Regions from separate parts of the Shewanella sp. HL-SH2 genome, predicted to be linked through region 2. Evidence: predicted binding sites of a transcription regulator. Region 2 holds the regulator's gene; each other region holds the start of a gene.
What was found. Region 2 encodes LexA, which represses DNA repair genes until DNA is damaged. Its sites were predicted from a motif close to TACTGTATNNNNATACAGTA; they were not measured.

Region 1 (5,326 bases), 790 kb from region 2:
TTAAACAGCTTGTTAACCGGTGAGTTATCAGCAATGGATCAATACTTTGTGCATGCTCATATGTATGAAGATTGGGGATTTGACGAATTATATACCCGTATATTACATGAGTCAGATGACGAGAAAGCCCATGCAGCTAAACTAGTGCAGCGCATTCTGTTTTTAGAAGGCACGCCAGACGTCGCTAGCCGCGAAGCATTAAACATCGGTAAAGATGTGCAAGAAATGCTAAATAACGACCTACAGTATGAATACAAAGTGGCGGATGATTTACGTAAAGTGATTAAGCTATGTGAAGAGAAAGGCGATTATCAAACCCGTGAGATTTTAGAAGTCTTATTGGATGATACTGAGTCAGATCACATGTACTGGTTAGAAAAGCAATTACGTTTAATTGAACGTGTTGGTTTACAGAATTACCTGCAAACTAAGATGTAATTAATCGACTAAGAACGCGTTAATGTACATTGTTAATTGAGGCGTTTTTTGATTTTAAAGCCCAGTCCCTAAAGGGGGTGGGCTTTTTTATGTTAAATGGTATCAGCGAACTTTGCTACACTGGCTAAATTATTCCACCTTCCAGGTGTTATTTGAATTTTGGGTCACTGTGATATATGCGTAAAACCGATAAAAAAATAGACAATCAAATTCGACAAGTGTTAACCCAGGTGTGTGAAATCGCCCTAAATGAATACAGCGGTTTTCAATGGTTAACCCATACTGTCAATTACAGTGACTTTCCTAAAAGCTTACAGGTTATTTGTGTCTTCGATACCCATTACAACCTTAATCGTTTTATGGCATCGGTTGAACGCGATACGCTCAGCAAGCTCATTCAGACAAAGCTATTCAGCATTAAGGTAACCATTGATAGTCGTCAAGTTTGCTATAACTGTGAAGATAACCGTAATAAAAAGCTGCATTAATAGTGAGTCTTCACAAGCGTTAAATCAGGTTAAATATAACCATTAAGCATGCTATTTTGGGGGCAGACTGATTTTAGTTTGACTGGAAATTTTTATAGAGCAGGGTGAATACTGATTATGTATCAAGGAAAGTGTTTGTGCGGCGAGGTTAACATAACCATAAAGGGCGAAATAAGTGATATTATTCATTGTCACTGCTCTTTATGCAGGAAAAATAGTGGCACTGCATTCGCCACAAATGGTTTCATTAATGCGGCTGATTTTGAGATTGTATCGGGCAAAAATAGCTTAAGTATATTTTCATTCAAGCCCGGTAGAAATCGACATTTCTGTAGTTATTGTGGCTCACCTGTGTACAGTTCAAACGAGCAAGACCCACAGCGCTACAGGATCCGACTCGGTATACTTGATACTGACATCATTGAAAGGCCTATTTCGCACAACTTTGTTTCATCCAAAGCAAACTGGGAAGATTTAGATGCTCAGTTACCCAGATACGATGCCTTTGAGCCTGGTCGTTAAGTTAAGTATCTAAATCATACGGTTTAGGTTAAAGCCGCTAGGAAAAGTGCTTACTGTTAACCTAGCGCAATATTGTTATCGACCATGTACTTCAACAGCTGTTGCTCATCTATGCCTGGCGATTTTGATAATCCTGCAACCACTCCGAGTTGATCGAGCGAGCTTCTATGCTGGCCAAGTTTTTGTTTACCTTGTAGCTCAGTAATCACAATTTTAAACCCGACAATCCCTTTAGCTAACTTATCTTGAAATTGCTTAGGGATAAAACCTTCAGGGCTTTCAGGTGTGGGCGTTAATAAACTCGATTCATATTTTTGTATTGTGGTTTCTAATATCGCCATTGTGGTTTTATCGTCGGTGAGCTCAACCGTGCCTTTAGCGTGTACCACGCTGTAATTCCAGGTGGGTACAGCAGGGGAGGCATGATACCAGGTAGGTGAAATATAGGCATGAGGGCCACTGAAAATACACAATACTGAACTGTCTATAATATCCTGCCAATGTGGATTGCTACGTGCTAAATGGCCATAAAGTACCCCATATTCACCCTCATCTGCTTTCAATATCAGCGGAATATGCGAGGCTTCTAAGTTTGGTGATATGACAGACGCAAAACCATGTTGTGCAATAAACTGATGTACGGCACTTAAGCTGTCCATTTGCCATTTTTCGGGTACATGCATGTGTTAACTTATCCGTGTAAATAACCTATAACCAATTGATTTATCATAATAGATACTTAGTCGGAACACACAACTTATTTTCTATTCCATTTCATCTAAATGCTGTGCTTTATTTATCTGGCGGATACATTGAATACTGTTTTTACATACAGTATTATGAGTTACCTTTTTAATCTTAATGGCATCAGCAATGCGCAAAATTATTCATATTGACATGGACTGCTACTATGCCGCCGTTGAGATGCGTGATTTTCCTGAATTACGCGATAAAGCCATTGCTGTAGGTGGACGTAGTGATCGCCGTGGTGTTATCAGTACCTGTAACTACGCGGCACGAAAGTTTGGTGTGCGCTCAGCTATGTCGAGCTATCAAGCGTTAAAGCTGTGCCCTCATTTAGTCTTGGTGCCAGGGCGGATGCAGGTTTATAAAGATGTTTCACAACAAATAAGACAGATATTTAACCGCTACAGTGATGTGATTGAACCACTGTCATTAGATGAGGCTTTCCTCGATGTCAGTGACTGTCAGCAATACCACGGCAGCGCGACCTTAATTGCCCAGGCCATTCGCCGAGATATCGAGTTAGAAACCGGATTAACAGCATCAGCGGGCGTCGCGCCGATTAAGTTTTTAGCCAAAATTGCCTCAGATTTAAATAAACCTAATGGTCAATATGTGATTACCCCCGATGAAATTCCTGAATTTGTACGCACGCTACCGTTAAAGAAAATTCCGGGCGTTGGCAAAGTCACAGCGCAAAAATTGTCGGTATTAGGGTTAGAAACCTGTGCCGATGTGCAGCTGTATCCTAAGGCAAAGTTACTGGAAAGTTTTGGTAAGTTTGGCGCAGTGTTAATTGAACGATCAAATGGCATCGATCCAAGGCCTATCAGCAATAACCGAGTGCGTAAATCTGTGGGTGTTGAAACAACATTAGCCCAGGATATTTTTACCTTAGCCCAATGCCATCAAGTATTACCGCAACTTATTCAAGAGCTTGATAGTCGGGTGAGCCGCAGCGCAAAAGATCGATTAATCAACAAGCAAGTGGTGAAGATCAAATTTAATGATTTTAAACAAACCACCATCGAGCAACGCAGCGATGAGATATCGGTAAAGCTGTTTTATGAATTGTTACAACAAGCACTGACCAGAAGTAATGAACGTGGTATTAGGTTAATTGGGGTAAGTGTTGGCTTGGCAGAATTAGGTGAAAAAAAACTGCAAACTAAGTCGGTTGCCCAACTCGATTTGCAGTTTTAAGTTTCCATGCTGAGCCTTAAAGCCTTGCCTTACATCGCATTAAGCCTAGCCTTACATTAAGCTTTGGCTGGAATGCGTTCTAATACGGCTAATAATAACTGCCAGTATTGGCCTACGGTTTCAATGTTAACCATTTCATCCGGGCTGTGCGGATAACGAATGGTGGGGCCAATCGATACCATGTCCATAGTTGGGTAAGGCTCTTTAAATAAGCCACATTCAAGACCTGCATGGATAACCATAATGGTTGGGTCTTTTTTGTAAATGTCATTGTAGGTATCACGCACAATGGCCATAACCGGTGAGCTGTTATCCGGCTTCCAACCAGGGTAAGCGCCGCTAAACTCAATACTGGCACCCGCAAGATTGGTCAGTGCATTTAACATGCCTTGCACTTCATCACGGCCCGAGTCGATAAGCGAGCGAATTAAACATAAAATTTCAACGCTTTCTTGTTCAGTGCTAATGACACCCACATTTAATGAGGTTTCAGTTACACCAGCCACTTCATCACTCATACGTATTACCCCATTAGGGCAGGCATGTAGTAAGTCAATTAAGCTGTTTTGCGCATCTTCGCCCATCACTTTGCTTGGTGCATCAATGGCTTCTAAGGTTAACAACATGCTTGGGTCGGCAATCGCTAACTCTTCACGTACCACCGCTTGAAATGCGCTAATAGCCGTTTTTAACCCATCAACATTTTCAGCCGGTAACATAAAGCTGATATTCGCTTCACGTGGAATAGCATTACGTAATGAACCACCGGTAAAATCAACAAGTTCTAACGCTAATTCATCACTGTATTTAAACAGAAAACGTGCCAGTAGTTTATTGGCATTACCACGTCCAAGGTGAATATTTACCCCAGAGTGGCCACCTTTAATGCCTGACAAGGTCAGCTTAAACGATTGATTGCTCAGCTCAGGTGCTTGCCATGAAAGTGGCACAGATATCTGGGCGTCAACACCGCCAGCACAACCCATGTAAATCTCACCTTCTTGTTCAGAGTCGGTGTTGATCAAAATCTCAGCGTCTAAATAACCTGCTTCTAAACCAAACGCGCCTGTCATGCCGGCTTCTTCATCAATGGTCAATAAGACTTCTAGTGGACCATGTTTAATGTCATCGCTGCCTAGCACGGCTAAAGCCGAAGCCATACCAATGCCATTATCTGAACCTAATGTTGTACCTTTTGCTTTAACCCATTCACCATCAACATAGGCTTCGATAGGATCTTTTTCAAAGTCATGCACTTTGTCGGCATTTTTTTGTGGCACCATATCGATATGAGCTTGTAAGACAACAATTTTGCGATCTTCCATACCGGGAGTAGCAGGTTTACGAATAATGAGGTTGCCTACTTTGTCCTCAACCACGCTAAGGCCTTTGCCTTTTGCCCATTGTTGAATGTGGCTTGATAGCGCTTGTTCATGCTTAGAAGGGTGGGGAATAGCACAAATTTGTTCGAACCATTGCCAAAGAGGTTGTGGATATAATTGATTTAATGCAGTCACGAAACGTCCTCAATCAGGATAAAATATGCCATTATTCTAACATAGGCTGTTCAATTGCCATTGTGACTGCGTGGTTTTTCTTTGCAGTAGACACGTTATTGTGTAAATAAAAATTCACTCTAGAATGACCGTTAACGCTAACACTAAAAATCAATCAGACCGTTCATACACCAAGAATAATCGACAATAAAGCATAAGGGAAAATCATTGACCGTTAACGCTAACACTAAAAATCAATCAGACCGTTCATACACCAAGAATAATCGACAATAAAGCATAAGGGAAAATCATGTTTCAAGTGCCAATAGTAGATGTAAATAACGAACAGGCCATTTTTGAAGGCGAAGGTTTTGATGCCGTCATAGTCGTCACTGCTGATTTAACTCAGCTTGCTCAGCAAGAGATTAGCTTATT
Region 2 (5,326 bases):
GTAAAGGCTGGCATAACAGCACCAAATACCATGATAAGGCCATGAACTGTGGTCATTTGATTGAAAAAGTTAGGTTCAACTAGTTGTAAGCCTGGTTGAAATAACTCAGCGCGGATCACCATTGCCATGGCACCGCCAGTTAGAAACATAATAAAACTAAACCATAAATACAAAGAGCCAATGTCTTTATGGTTAGTGGTTAGCAGCCAGCGCATAATGCCCTTAGGGGCACCATGATGATGGTCGTCATGGACTGCAGTATCGTGCGTAGATGTACTCATTAATTATCCCCTACTGTCCATGGCTATTGACATCGGCTGCTTGCACCGTATCGCCTGAATTGTTACCCCATGCATTACGCTCGTAAGTGATCACCGCTGCCATTTGGCGTGGTGATAATGAACTGGCGAAAGCTTGCATCGCGGTACCAGGTTTACCGTTGTGAACGATATTGATATGCGCATCAACAGGGCCAGTAATTATGGGACTACCAATCAATGATGGGAACGCACCAGGTAAACCAGCACCTGTTGCTTGATGACAAGCAGCACAAGACGATGTGTATACCTGTAGACCTTCGGTCATTAACTGCTCATAAGTTAATTCCGTCAAATCTACCTCTTTCACCTCGGCGACAATGTCGACAGCTTTGGTAACTGCAGCATTGACTTGCTCAGATGGATCGGCAGATACAACTGCTTGAGTGCTGGTATTTGCTTGATTAGGTTCTGCTGCATTAATACCACTGGCAACATTGCTTACATCAACAGCCTGAATAACATCACCGGAGTCGTTCCCCCAAGCATTACGCTCATAGGTGACAACCGCGGCAATATCTTTGGCGGTTAACTGTTTTGCAAATGATTGCATTGCTGTTCCAGGCTTACCATTAAGCACAATATTAATATGGCCATCGACAGGCCCCTTAATGAGTGGGCTGCCAATAAGAGATGGGAATACACCGGGTAAGCCTGCACCATTAGGTTGGTGACATGCTGCACATGTAGAGAGGTAAATTTGTTCGCCTTTGGTCATTAACTCTTCTTTTGAAAGAGTTTCTGACAAGGCTGCTTGAGCCGCGGCAGCTGCATTATTGGCAAGCTGTTTTTGGTCTAAAAGCCACGCATCATATTCCGCTTCAGGCAACGCCTGAACCACAATAGGCATAAATCCATGGTCTTTGCCGCATAATTCAGCACATTGACCACGGTAAGTTCCTGCTTTATCAATTCGTGTCCAAGCTTCGTTAATAAAGCCTGGGTTAGCATCCTTTTTAACCGCAAAAGCTGGAACCCACCAAGAGTGGATAACATCATCTGATGTCATTAAAAAACGCACTTTCCGATTGAGAGGCAGTACCAAAGGTTTATCTACTTCTAATAAGTAGGTTGCGCTTTTAGTTTCATCACCGTCAATTTGGGTGCGAGGAGTGGATAAAATGCTATAGAACTCGACATCTTCATTAAAATAACTGTAATGCCATTTCCACTGCGAACCAGTGATCTTAATGGTTAAGTCCGCGTCAGACGGATCTTCCATAGCGATAAGGGTTTTAGTGGCTGGAATGGCCATACCAATTAAAATAACAAATGGGATCACGGTCCAAGCAATTTCTACTTTGGTACTTTCATGAAAATTTGCCGCGACCGCGCCTTTGGATTTACGATGATAGATCATTGAATAAATCATGATCCCGAACACCACAACACCAATAGCACAGCAAATATAAAGAATAATCATATGGAGGTCATAAACCTGGCCACTGATATTCGTTACACCCTTTGTCATGTTGAGGGGCATTTCGTTTGCCCCAAGTGGAGGTGCCAGTAACACCGCCATTACACAATACAACCATTGCTTCACAAGACTTCTCCTCTGCCAATTGCGAATAGCAACTACAAAGAAGAGTCACACAGTAAGTCTCTGCTCTATGTAAACTCTTCGGTTCCCAAAAAAGCTTGATGACTTCAAAGTACCCTGGTGGTTGTAAGCGTGTAAGGCTTACGGATTTGTATTTATGTGCACCACGCTGGCACCTACAACTGAACCTATCAATTCTGATTTGACGCTTTTATCTGTCAGATAAAATCTAGACTGTAGCGTTTCAATTAGGTTAAAAATGTTTCAACCCTGTTAAATACATTACTTGTAGATTAAACATTGATCAAGATCACTTTTATAGCTAATTAACTGAAAGTTTGCATAAAAAAGCCCTGTACATAGACAGGGCTCAGTAAACACGGCGTTTAGTACTAATGAAATGAAGTGAAATTAATTGTTTTAACAGCATTATTTTGATTTGAAATAATCGCTTTAGTTGCCAAATTAGTGCCTAAGTGAGTGCTTACATCTTCAATAACGACACCTAATGCTCGGGCACTTTTTGCGACTAACTCTAATCGGCGACTGTCGCGTGCATCTAAAGGTTGAGTCCATGAAATAACGGCACTTGATGTACCACTGGTTAATGCTTTTTCCATTGCCCAAAGTGTTTCAATTTCATCCTTTGCATGTACTAACAATACGCGGTCCATTCTTACCCCAGCACTAGCTAACATCTGTTTATAATTGATATTGGCGGGATTAATTAGCACAATCCAACGACCTTGCAGGCTTAGTTGTGCCAATTGGCTAGCATATTGACTGAGTTCCACTTTACCATTGGTTTCGGTTTGGAGTGTGGTGATAGGCTGCGCTAAATTAATATCTGCAGTTGGCAAATCTACCCATAAACCAGGATGACGAGGGGATGTACCCATTAGTTTGTTCATAACCATTCTCCATTACGAATTACACCAACTGCAAGCCCTTCAATAGTGAGGCTTTGGTAACTTAAATCGACTTCGATAGGTGCATACGCTTCATTTTCAGCGTGCAAATATACGACATTGCCTTTTTTCTCAAAACGTTTCACTGTCACATCATCTTCAACACGAGCAACAACGACCTGGCCATTTCTGGCTTGCTGTATTTTATGAACGGCGAGTAAATCACCCTCTAAAATGCCGATGTTTTTCATGCTGTCACCGCGAACCCTTAACAAAAAGTTTGCGGCAGGTTTAAACATATTAGGATCAACTTGATAGTATTGTTCTACATGCTCTTGCGCTAAAATAGGTTCACCTGCAGCGACTTGTCCAATTAAAGGTAAACCTGCTTCTTCGGGTTCATCTTCTTGGGTTAATCGTATTCCACGGGATGTGCCGGGCATGATTTCAATAAACCCTTTTTTAGCCAAGGCTTTTAAATGCTCTTCTGCGGCATTTGCGCTTTTGAAACCTAAGCGTGTAGCGATTTCTGCACGAGTAGGTGGCATACCAGTTTCAGAGATATTGTTTTTAATAAGCTCTAAAATTTCAGCTTGGCGTGGTGTTAAGGGTCTCATGTTATTTCCTGTCTTTCTATACAGTAACTGTCATTATATACAGTGTTTGTGTTTGCGCAAGTATTCACCAATTATTTTTTAATTTTATTATTTGAAATGTTTTTTTTATTATATGTATCAATTGCATGCTTCAATTTATTTGTTCTTGAATTTAAAAGCATTGTTTGATGTGTACAGCCTATAGTGAAAGGTAACCAGTTTCTGGTATCCTATGCGCCCATATTAAAAGGGCTTTATTGCGAATATTATTATGTCAAAACCAGATTCAATCATGCTTAGACTGCTGCGTAGGGTGCAAAAGCTGATGGTGCAAACGATAGTTGTGCCACATGACCCATTTGCAGATCTAAACTTCGATCCAGACAAGCCCATTGTTTATGTCATGAAGACAGAGTCGATCAGTGACACTGCAGCATTAAGCGAAATGACCCAAGGCTTAGGCTTACCAAGTCCTTATGCGCCATTACAACTTGATGGTATGAAAGTGCCACGAGTTGTTTGTTTAGAGGGGCGAAAGCCTATTATTGGTAAGCGTGAGGGTGGTGAGAAGTTTTTAAACTGTTTTACCAGTTTATTAGCGCTCCACCGTCAGCAGCCTGAATTAGATATTCAACTTGTGCCAGTAAGTCTTTACTGGGGCCGTACTCCAGGCAAAGAAGATGACACGATGAAAGCTGCTGTGCTTGAACGTGAGAATCCAACCTGGTTACGTAAATGGTTAATGATTCTATTTCTAGGTCGCCATAGTTTTGTGCAGTTCTCTAACGCAATGTCATTACGCTATTTAGCCGATGAACATGGTACTGATGAAGCCATTGCCCATAAATTAATTCGGGTGGCTCGGGTACATTTTCGCCGTCAACGTAAAGTCATGACTGGACCACAACTGCCTAACCGTCAAGCTCTGTTTGCTTCGTTATTAAAGTCTGAATCGATCAATAAGGCCATTGAAGAAGAAGCGGCAAACAAGAAGATTTCCAAAGAGAAAGCGCGTGAAACTGCGATTGAGTATCTGGACGAAATCGCGGCCGACTATTCAGATAGTTTAGTACGTATTGCTGAGCGTTTTCTCACCTGGTTATGGAATAAGCTATACAGTGGTATTAACATCAAAGGCGCTGAGCAAGTGCGCCAACTGCATCATGACGGTCATGAAATTGTATATGTGCCTTGTCATCGCAGCCACATGGACTATTTACTGCTGTCTTATATTTTGTATTACCAAGGTATGGTGCCGCCGCACATTGCAGCCGGTATCAACTTAAACTTCTGGCCTGCAGGCCCAATGTTCCGTCGTGGTGGTGCATTTTTCATTCGCCGTAGTTTTAATGGCAACAAACTGTATACCGCTATTTTTCGTGAGTATTTAGATCAACTGTTTGCTAAGGGCTACGCCGTTGAATACTTTACCGAAGGTGGTCGTTCACGCACTGGTAGATTGCTTGCACCTAAAACCGGTATGTTAGCCATGACAATTAACAGTGTGCTGCGTGGTATTGAGCGGCCGGTGACGTTAGTGCCTGTTTATCTCGGTTATGACCACGTGATGGAAGTGGCTACTTACCATAAAGAATTAAGTGGTAAGAAAAAAGAGAAGGAATCGCTTTGGCAGGTATTTGGTGCTATTCGTAAGCTGGGTAATTTTGGCCAGGGTTACGTAAACTTTGGCGAGCCAATCAATTTACAAAACTTTTTGAAACAACAATCTCCTGATTGGCGTGAAGAAATTGCCAAAGATCCAGACCAGAAACCATCATGGGTTACGCCAGCAGTTAATCTTCTAGCCAATCAAGTGATGACCAACATTAATGGCGCAGCAGCGGCAAGTTCAGTCACGCTAACTAGTTTAGTGTTATTAGCCTCAGAGCAAAATGCGTTAGAACGTCATCAGCTTGAGCGTCAGCTAAATTTCTATTTAAAGTTGTTAAAACAAGCACCTTA
Region 3 (5,326 bases), 2.1 Mb from region 2:
AATCAAGCTGTATTTTCTGATTGGCTCGCATTCTTATACGGCCGACAGACTTTTCGAATATTAGGAGCAATAATGAAACTTGCAAGTTATAACAACGGTCGTCGTGATGGCCAACTTATGTTAGTAAGCAAAGATTTAACTAAAGCTGTCGCGGTACCTGCTATTGCTCACACTATGCAGCAACTACTTGACGCGTGGGATTTATTAAACCCGCAATTACAAGAATTATATGAAGCGTTGAACGCTGGCCAAATGGACAATGCGATTGCATTTGACGAAAGCAAATGTTTATCACCATTACCACGCGCTTATCAGTGGGCTGATGGCAGTGCTTACGTGAATCACGTTGAGTTAGTGCGTAAAGCACGCGGCGCTGAAATGCCAGAAACATTCTGGACAGATCCATTAGTCTACCAAGGTGGTTCAGACAGCTTTATCGCTCCTAAAGCCGATATCGAAATGGCCAGTGAAGAGTATGGTATCGATTTCGAGTCAGAAGTTGCTATCATCACTGATGATGTTGCAATGGGTGTAAGCAGTGAAAACGCCGCTAAGCATATTAAATTATTGATGTTAGTTAACGACGTATCTTTACGTAATCTTATTCCTGGTGAGCTAGCTAAAGGCTTTGGCTTCTTCCAGTCTAAACCGTCAAGTGCTTTTTCTCCTGTGGCCATTACGCCTGATGAATTAGGTGATAAATGGCAAGACAGCAAGGTTCATTTGCCGTTAGTGACGCATTTAAACAGTGAATTATTTGGTCGCCCAAATGCTGGCGTGGACATGACATTTGATTTTAGTCAGCTAGTGTCTCATGTTGCGAAAACACGTCCTTTGGGAGCAGGTGCTATTATCGGTTCAGGTACTATTTCAAATTATGATCGTAGTGCCGGTTCAAGCTGTTTAGCTGAAAAACGTATGCTTGAAATTATTGCCGATGGCAAAGCAAGCACGCCATTTATGCGTTTTGGTGACACGGTTCGTATCGAGATGTTTGACGATAATAATGTCAGTATTTTTGGTTCAATTGACCAAAAAGTTGTTGAGTACAAAGGTTAATTCATTATCAATTAAGATGATATTTAGGCAATAACAGACCATGTTATTGCCTTTTTTATAGGGAAAATAAGATGAAATTGTATGGATATTGGCGTTCTAGTGCCGCATACCGAGTTCGCATAGCACTTAATCTTAAGCAATTAAGCGCAGAACATATTTCAGTGCATTTAGTTAATAATGGTGGTGAGCAACATTCAGAGGCATTTCATCAACTTAATCCCCAGCACTTAGTACCTGCGTTAGTTGATAGCAACGAACAAGGCGAGTTTAGCCTGACCCAGTCTTTGGCGATTATTGAATACCTTGACGAAAAACACCCACAAATTAATTTACTACCGACTAATTTAGAAGATAAAGCCGTGGTGCGCGCCATGTCGCAAGCTATTGCCTGTGAAATCCACCCACTCGATAACCTGCGGGTATTACAATATTTAGTCAAAGAAATGGGCGTAGATGAAACCCAAAAAATGACCTGGTACCATCATTGGGTTCATGTTGGTTTTAGCGCATTAGAATCGCAGCTTGAACGTTTTTCTGGCCAATTTTGTTTTGGCGACAAGGTCACTCTGGCTGACATTTGCCTGGTGCCACAGGTTTATAATGCCGAGCGCTTTAAGGTGCCTATGGATGCTTACCCAAACATTGTCCGTGTATGGCAGAACTGCAACCAACTTGATGCCTTTATTCAAGCAGCACCAGAACAACAAGCTGACGCGAGTTAATACCTAATGCCTGCGCCACACAGTATTGTAAAACTAGCCGCTGACAAGTCCTGTGTAGAACACTCAGCACCGTTAGCTGATTTAGCTAAATTAAATCAGTGGTTTGAGCAAGATGCAATGCGGATGCAGGCTTTAACGGTTTGTGCACAAGTGTTTGCCAAACTCAATATAACCGACTGGGCTATTGCTGCCGGCTTTGTACGTGACTTTGTTTGGGATAAACTGCACGGTTGTTCAATCAGTGAGTTAAGCGAGTTAAATGATATCGATGTCATTTACTATTGCGAAAAAAACATCACCCAAGCTCAAGACAAGCACATTCAGCAAATACTGTTAAGCTTGATGCCGCTAAATTGGTCGGTTAAAAACCAAGCCAGGATGCATATTCGTAATCAAGACCCACAATATCATTCATGTCTCGATGCAATGGGGTATTGGCCTGAAAAGCAAACTGCGATAGCGGTTAAATTGAATGCGGTTAATGTGAACCCGCAGCATGCCAGTTATAGCGTTAATGGGAAAACTGGCTCTTGCATTAGCGCCAACACATTGGAATTTATTCATGCCTTTGAATTAGCATGTTTATTTAATTTTAGTCTGAGCCATAACCCAAAGCGCTCATCAAGTATATTTGAACAGCGTGTCATCCAGAAAAAGTGGCTTGAACGCTATCCAAAATTAATACTGCAGCCAACGGCTAAAACATAGAACATCACGTAATAGGTACTCACCAATAGCATTGAGCCAATTACATACCTCAAGTAATGGCGTGTATCTTTAATGGCTGATAACTTGCTAAACATGATTCAATCCGCTATTTTACTGTTAATATATACAGTGCTTGAGTGTTGAATGATTTTATACATTGCAGAAAAACCCAGTCTAGGCCGAGCCATTGCTGATGTATTGCCTAAACCGCATAAAAAAGGTGAGGGCTTTATTACCGCAGCCAACGGCGATTGTGTGTCCTGGTGTATTGGTCATTTGCTCGAGCAAGCTGAACCTGATGCCTATGATGCAGCGTTTAAATCATGGAAACTCGAGCATTTACCGATTATTCCGCAAACCTGGCAATTAAAACCCAAACCTAAAACCCGCAGCCAATTAACCGTGTTACGTAAATTGGTTAAGCAAGCATCGTCGATAGTCAATGCTGGCGATCCCGACCGCGAGGGTCAGCTTTTAGTCGATGAAGTGATTTCTTACCTAGGCGTAAAAGGCAACAAGCTGAATGATGTTCAACGTTTACTCATCAGTGATTTAAATCCACAAGCGGTTAAAAGGGCGTTAGGGCAACTGCGCAGTAATCGGGAATTTATTCCATTATCAACCTCAGCATTAGCCCGCAGCCGTGCAGATTGGTTATATGGCATGAACATGACACGAGCTTATACCATTCAAGGTAAGAAGGTCGGTTATCAAGGTGTGTTGTCAGTGGGCAGGGTGCAAACCCCCTTACTGGGGTTAGTGGTGCGCCGTGATGATGAAATCGCCGATTTTAAGCCCAAGTCTTTCTATGAAGTATTAGCGCATTTAGTTACCGATCAACAACAAACCTTTAGTGCTAAATGGCAACCTAGCGAAGCTTGCCAGCCTTATATGGATGAAGACGGCCGGGTATTAGCCAAAGGCTTGGCCGAAAATGTGGTTAAGCGTATTCATGGTCAACCCGCAGAAGTCACCAAACTTGAGGCCAAAGATAAACGCCAAAACTCACCATTGCCTTACAGCTTATCAGCATTGCAAATCGATGCAGCAAAGCGCTTTGGGCTATCGGCAAAAGAGGTGTTAGATACCTGTCAAAGCTTGTACGAGCGGCATAAATTGATTACTTATCCACGTTCAGACAGCCGCTATTTACCCAAAGATCAACATAGCTTGGCTCCTAAAGTATTGGATGCGGTACTTAATGGTGCGGCCGGATTAGTTGACGGTTGCGACGTGCCTAACGCCAAGCTTAAATCTAAAGCGTGGGACGACAGTAAAGTAGATGCCCACCATGCCATAGTGCCTACAGAGAAAGTGGCTAATTTATCATCGTTATCCAGTAATGAGGCAAAGTTATATCAGCATATTGCGCGCCAATATCTAGCCCAGTTTTACCCAGCTTATATTTATGCAGAAACCACAGTTGAAGTCACTATTGCTGGTGGTCTTTTTGCCACTAAAGCACGTCAAGACAAAAGCTTAGGTTGGAAGCAACTGTTTAAACGGGTAGCTACGGCAAGTCATACCAATACACATTCAAACAACAGTGAAGACGATAACGACGATGCGGTGCAGTCGTTGCCACCCTTAGTTAAAGGGCAAATACTGCAATGTGAGCGCGGCGAGTTATTAGAAAAAATGACTCAGGCACCAAAGCATTTTACCGACGCCACCTTATTAGGTGCTATGACCGGAATTAGCCGTTATGTCACCAATAGTGACATTAAGAAAATTCTTAAGGAAACTGATGGCCTGGGCACCGAAGCGACTCGCGCTGGGATTATTGAATTGTTATTTAAGCGTGGTTACTCAGTTAGACAAGGTAAATCTATTCTTGCTACACCGGTCGGTATTGGCTTAATCCGCAGTTTACCAGAATCAGCAACTACTCCAGATATGACCGCATTATGGGAAAATAGCTTGGACGCCATTAGTCAAAAACGGCTTAAATATGATGCATTTATGCAGCCATTATTGAGTCAATTAGATAACCTAATTACCCAAGCATCTAGTCAGTTACCGTCAGCATTACAAGGTGTTGCTAGCCCTCATAAGGGCGCGAAAAAGCTCTTTAAGAAGAAAGCTATTGCAAGTACTAGATCAAGTTTCAAATCAACCACTACACCAAGGACTAAAGCACAAACTAAGCGCTAAATTACTCACAGGATTGAATTTCCCTTAAGATAAATGGCTCAAGCTCACTACAGAGTTTACCCATTTAATGGGTTAGATATGGTGGATGGAAATCACTTTTTCTGAATGAGATCAGTTAATTTAGCCAATCAGCTTACATAAATTCATGTCATATTGCCTTTCAGGCAGTGATCTCATCTTGCTTGAGTGACCTTGAAAGTGGACTATCTTATTGTTTTATAATGATGGATCTGATTTGTTGGTCCTATAAATTGGGTAATTATAACCTATCAACTTAAATGCCTACGTATAAAGCGTAATAGGTTTAAAATAACCAGGCTTATCTTCACCAAGCTCTTAGATGTTTGGTCTTCCATAAATCTAAAAATATCATCATTGTCATTAAGTTTTAAATACACATTTAATTCATTATCTTTGGCATACGATTGAACGCTTAGCAAAACAGAATTAAACTCATTTTCGTGTAATTCATTACTACAATTTACATTATTTTTCAGTGTGGCTGGTTGCAAGGTTTGTATATAAATAATTTTTATAAAAAGTGCTTAAAGATAATGCTTTGATGTCCGCATTTAGTGCTTTTCCTGCATTAGTCGATTGATGCACTAACGCAGGGGGCTTCTGTAATGTGTTAGTTAAGGGTTAGTAAGCTGCTTAGCTTCAATGATGGCGGTAAGCTCTGT
Region 4 (5,326 bases), 960 kb from region 2:
CGTTTTAGTTTTATATAGACTTAGCTAATTGCTTTAATTGATATAAATAATCTAGCGCTTGTTTGGGGGTTAACTCGTCTGGATTAATAAATGCTAATTTCTCAGCCAGAGGGGAGTAATCAATTTGTGGCATACTTAAGCTCATTTGTGCCGATGTATTAAGATTAATATCCATTTTATCATCGCGACTTTCTAATTGATGCAGTTTATGTTTAGCAGCACTGATCACCTGCAGAGGAATACCTGCTAAAGCTGCAACCTGCAGACCGTAACTTTTACTCGCAGCACCATCTTGTACAGCATGCATAAAGGCGATCGTATCTTGATGTTCAATGGCATCCAGATGGACATTAACCACGCCATCGATTAATTCTGGCAATTGTGTCAGCTCAAAATAATGAGTTGCAAATAAGGTCAGAGCCCCCACTTTTTGGGCAAGATATTCAGCAGCTGACCAGGCTAGAGATAAACCATCATAAGTCGATGTCCCCCGACCAATTTCATCCATTAATACTAAACTTTGCTTGCTGGCATTATGAAGAATATTAGCCGTTTCGGTCATTTCAACCATAAAGGTTGACCGCCCTGATGCTAGGTCATCAGAGGCACCAATACGGGTGAAAATACGATCTATATGACCAACTTTTGCACTTTGTGCTGGCACAAAACAACCGATATGAGCCATCAAGGTGATTAGCGCGACTTGACGCATATAGGTTGATTTACCGCCCATGTTAGGTCCGGTTACAATCAGCATTTTTCGCGCAGGTGATAGATTTACAGGGTTGGCAATAAAGGGTTTTTGACTGACCTTTTCGACCACAGGATGGCGTCCTGCTTCAATAGTAATTCCAATATCATTGGTCATTGTAGGGCAATGATAGGATAAGGTTTCAGCTCGTTCTGCAAAGTTACTGATTACATCAAGTTCGGCAGCCGCGTTGGCAAATTGTTGTAGCTCATGAAGTTTAGGTAGCAGTAGGTCAAACAGCTCTTCCCAAAGACGTTTTTCTAATGCGAGCGCTTTACCTTGGCTTGAAAGTACTTTTTCTTCGTGTTCTTTAAGCTCGGGGGTGATGTAACGCTCTGTACCTTTTAATGTTTGTCGGCGTTGATAATGAATAGGAACACGATCTGCTTGTAGTCGACTCACTTCAATGTAATAGCCATGAACGCGGTTATAACCAACCTTCAAAGTATTTATACCAGTTTGCTGCTTCTCGCGTGCTTCCATTTCAGCCAGGTAATCAGTGGCTCCTTCACTTAATCTACGCCATTCGTCTAACTCAGTGTTATAACCATCTTTGATTACACCGCCATCACGGATTAATACCGGTGGGTTATCAATAATTGCCCGTGTCAGTAAATCATGTTCATTTGGAAACTCACCTAATAGGGTAGCCAAATTAGTCATCTGTGGCTGTTGGCAGATTTGCAGTGTTTGTTTAATTTCTGGCAATAAGCCTAATGCTTGTTTAAGTCGAGCAAAGTCACGTGGGCGGGCACTTCTTAATGCCAAACGTGCCATTATTCGTTCTATATCGCCAAGCGATTTCAGTTGTTCATGTAAAACAGGGTACAAATCCTGTTCGATTAATTCTTGCACCGCATTATGGCGTTGGGTTATCAGTTTACGATCACGCAGTGGTTGGTGGATCCAACGTTGTAGCATGCGACTCCCCATGGGGGTTGCCGTATTATCTAATACCCATGAAAGCGTGTTTTCACGTCCGCCTGAAAGATTCTGGGTTAGCTCTAGGTTTCGTCTAGTGGCAGCATCTAAAATAATCGAGTCAGCTTGATTAAAACGTACAATTGAATTGATATGTGGCAATGCTGTTTTTTGAGTGTCTTTAACATATTGCATCAAACAGCCGGCCGCTTGTAGTGCTAAACGAGCATCGTTGATGCCAAAGCCATGCAAGTCTTTCGTGCCAAATTGAGTTAATAATAAATTGACACAGGTGTCGTAATCAAACTCCCATTCAGGTCTACGGCGAATCCCTTTTAAGTGATTGATGAGTATCATGTCAGTGAAGTCTTCACTGTAAAGTAATTCCGCTGGTCGTGTACGTTGGATCTCTGCTTCTAGTGCTTCTCTTGAATCTAATTCTGAAATAACAAAACGGCCAGAAGAGATATCTAATGTGGCAAAGCCGTAACCGACTTTACCCTGGTAAAGCGCGGCTAATAAATTATCCTGACGCTCTTGTAATAAGGCTTCATCTGTCAATGTTCCCGGGGTGACGATACGTACAACTTGGCGATCAACTGGGCCCTTTGAAGTCGCGGGATCGCCAATCTGCTCACATATCGCGACCGATTGACCTATTTGTACTAACTTAGCCAAATAGCCCTCTACCGCATGGTAAGGCAGGCCAGCCATTGGGATCGGGTCACCACCGCTTTTACCCCGTGCAGTTAATGAAATACCAAGCATTTCAGAGGCTTTTTTAGCATCATCATAAAATAGTTCATAGAAATCCCCCATTCTATAGAACAACAGCATGTCAGGATGAGCGGCTTTCATTGTCAAATATTGACGCATCATCGGAGTATGTTTTTCTAAATCTAAGCTAACAATTTCAGTCATGGGCTGTGTAATACTCTTTTTGTTCATCTGTGGTAATTCATTAAGCATTCGGGGAATTAGCATGGGATTTTTATAGCGGCTAATCTTAACAAAATTTGCCCCTGTTGGAGAAATACAAATTCATTATATTGACGTGAAATTACTAAATTTATGATTTTATTGATAAATAAAAAAAAGTAACCTCAGGGCTTGATACTGTATGACTATACAGTATACTGAACAACATATTGAGATGAGTGACGATATTAACGACACTTACAAACTAAATTATACACAGCAATTTTACCATTAATTGTGAACAAAGTTATTGCCTGGAAGGGGTTTGAAAATGAAGGTTGATCCAAATAAAGAGAAAGCACTTGCCGCAGTGTTAAGCCAAATTGAAAAGCAATTCGGTAAAGGCTCTATCATGAAGTTGGGCGAAGACCGTACCATGGATGTAGAAACTATTTCTACCGGCTCACTTTCATTGGACATCGCGTTGGGCGCAGGTGGACTACCAATGGGACGTATTGTTGAAATCTACGGCCCAGAATCATCAGGTAAAACAACACTAACCTTAGAAGTTATTGCCGCAGCACAACGTGAAGGTAAAACATGTGCCTTTATTGATGCTGAGCATGCACTTGATCCTATCTATGCTAAAAAACTAGGCGTAGATATTGATAACTTATTATGTTCACAACCAGATACAGGTGAACAAGCATTAGAAATATGTGATGCTTTAACTCGCTCAGGTGCGGTAGACGTTATTGTTGTCGATTCTGTTGCTGCGTTAACACCAAAAGCTGAAATTGAAGGTGAAATTGGTGATTCGCATATGGGCTTAGCGGCACGTATGATGAGCCAAGCTATGCGTAAACTTGCAGGTAACCTTAAGCAATCAAATACTTTGCTTATTTTTATTAACCAAATTCGTATGAAAATTGGGGTAATGTTTGGTAGCCCTGAAACGACAACCGGTGGTAATGCACTTAAGTTTTATGCTTCAGTTCGTTTAGATATTCGCCGCACTGGCGCGATTAAAGATGGTGATGAAGTCGTCGGTAACGAAACCCGTGTTAAAGTGGTTAAAAACAAAATTGCAGCACCATTTAAGCAAGCTGAATTCCAAATCCTTTACGGTCAAGGTATTAACCGTACTGGTGAACTCGTGGACTTAGGTGTTGCACATAAGCTTGTTGATAAAGCGGGTGCTTGGTACAGTTATAAAGGCGAAAAAATTGGTCAAGGCCGTGCTAATGCCGGTAAATTCTTAACCGAAAATCCAGCGATTGCACAAGAGATTGATAAGACATTACGTGAAATGTTGCTTGGTTCTGGAACAGGTACCGCAGCAGCATCATCTACAGATGAAAATATTGATTTAGAAACCGGTGAAGTTTTCTAAATAAGATTTATCCTAGCAATTAATGTGTCGATTTAAGTCGCGGTGCGTATTTTACGTATCGCGACTTTTTTATGCTTCAGTTAAAAAACACTCTGTTGTTATCCTTGCTATACTGACTAGACTTACCCGCCACTAACTAGATAACTAACTAGATAACTAACTAGATAACTAACTAGATAACTAACTAAATCAATTGAAATTTTATTCTTTTAGTAGATTGGTACGCTAGCCACAGAACAATAACAAACCAAATAAAATAGCCTCTAGTTCATCCGATATAACATTATTCTTTATCAAAACTGTCCACCACAATGGCGCCCATCGATGCCGGCATAGTAATGACTATTATCCGTTTTAACGATGTTAATGGGTCTACCCAAAAGGGTAATTTGTCTAAACAAAATAGCACTAATGCAACCACTAATGCTGTCATTAGATAAGCGATAACAATACGGAAAATAAACACTAATTTTCTTGAGCTAATATTATTTTGAAAGACACTTTGATAGGTATATAGCCCTAGAAAAATAACCGATAATAAAAAAAGCATTAATAAATTGAAAAAAGGGAGGGTTTCACCTAATCGCCACGCTTCCTCTGAAAACGAAATCGGGACCGCAAGCGCAAATGCGCCGACAAAAATTTGGCTGGCATCTTCGCCATTAAAGCTAAACTTCATTACTTTTCCTTTTTAAAACATTCTGGTTTGCATAACAAACCCTAAGTTAAAGCCTAGATGTAATACTAGCTGTAATATATGAAGGACTGTTTAACTACAAATTACCTTAAAGCGAGTGTTTACGCACCTATATTCAGATTGATAGCTAATTGAGAAGATTGTTAATCTTATGCCACAGCACTCATATTTTGCGATAAGCTAATCGAATATTGTTCAGATGATAATCGCCTTACTCATCTCGCATTTTTGCGTAAATTCAGTATATAATGCCCTCATTTACTGGCTTGTATAGCAAGCTAGACACTTTTGTATTCTCTATATCAGGACGCATCCATGTTTCAGACCACTGCAGAGTTAAGAAGTGCTTTTTTAAAGTACTTTGAAGATAACGGACATCAAGTTTTAGACAGTAGTTCGCTGGTTCCAACTAACGACCCAACACTGCTATTTACCAATGCCGGCATGAACCAATTTAAAGATGTGTTCTTGGGGATGGATAAACGCAGCTACACTCGTGCGACGACATCACAGCGCTGTGTTCGAGCCGGTGGTAAGCATAATGATTTAGATAACGTGGGTTATACCGCACGTCACCATACTTTTTTTGAAATGCTAGGTAATTTTAGTTTTGGTGATTACTTCAAAGAAGAAGCGATCCGTTTTG

Region 1: a site for LexA is predicted at 2,266-2,285, ahead of dinB (DNA polymerase IV). Genes of this name have one in related genera too.
Region 3: a site for LexA is predicted at 2,602-2,621, ahead of ACRWP9_RS13435 (DNA topoisomerase III). Genes of this name have one in related genera too.
Region 4: a site for LexA is predicted at 2,787-2,806, ahead of recA (recombinase RecA). Genes of this name have one in related genera too.

Annotation. Positions count from the first base shown of each region.
Region 1 covers NZ_CP195035.1:1,582,781-1,588,106, forward strand. Annotated here, with positions in the region: gene bfr (bacterioferritin) at 1-438, shown strand, start outside; gene ACRWP9_RS06860 (Fis family transcriptional regulator) at 615-926, shown strand; gene ACRWP9_RS06865 (GFA family protein) at 1,044-1,448, shown strand; gene ACRWP9_RS06870 (FMN-binding negative transcriptional regulator) at 1,505-2,131, opposite strand; gene dinB (DNA polymerase IV) at 2,322-3,395, shown strand; gene ACRWP9_RS06880 (aminoacyl-histidine dipeptidase) at 3,452-4,912, opposite strand; gene ACRWP9_RS06885 (M17 family metallopeptidase) at 5,202-5,326, shown strand, end outside.
Region 2 covers NZ_CP195035.1:791,300-796,625, forward strand. Annotated here, with positions in the region: gene ctaD (cytochrome c oxidase subunit I) at 1-281, opposite strand, end outside; gene coxB (cytochrome c oxidase subunit II) at 292-1,863, opposite strand; gene ACRWP9_RS03415 (cell division inhibitor SulA) at 2,253-2,771, opposite strand; gene lexA (transcriptional repressor LexA) at 2,768-3,385, opposite strand; gene plsB (glycerol-3-phosphate 1-O-acyltransferase PlsB) at 3,636-5,326, shown strand, end outside.
Region 3 covers NZ_CP195035.1:3,079,486-3,084,811, reverse strand. Annotated here, with positions in the region: gene ACRWP9_RS13450 (fumarylacetoacetate hydrolase family protein) at 73-1,059, shown strand; gene maiA (maleylacetoacetate isomerase) at 1,131-1,781, shown strand; gene ACRWP9_RS13440 (nucleotidyltransferase family protein) at 1,788-2,489, shown strand; gene ACRWP9_RS13435 (DNA topoisomerase III) at 2,634-4,643, shown strand; gene ACRWP9_RS13430 (hypothetical protein) at 5,279-5,326, opposite strand, start outside.
Region 4 covers NZ_CP195035.1:1,750,662-1,755,987, forward strand. Annotated here, with positions in the region: gene mutS (DNA mismatch repair protein MutS) at 11-2,593, opposite strand; gene recA (recombinase RecA) at 2,922-3,983, shown strand; gene ACRWP9_RS07620 (DUF2391 family protein) at 4,267-4,662, opposite strand; gene alaS (alanine--tRNA ligase) at 4,996-5,326, shown strand, end outside.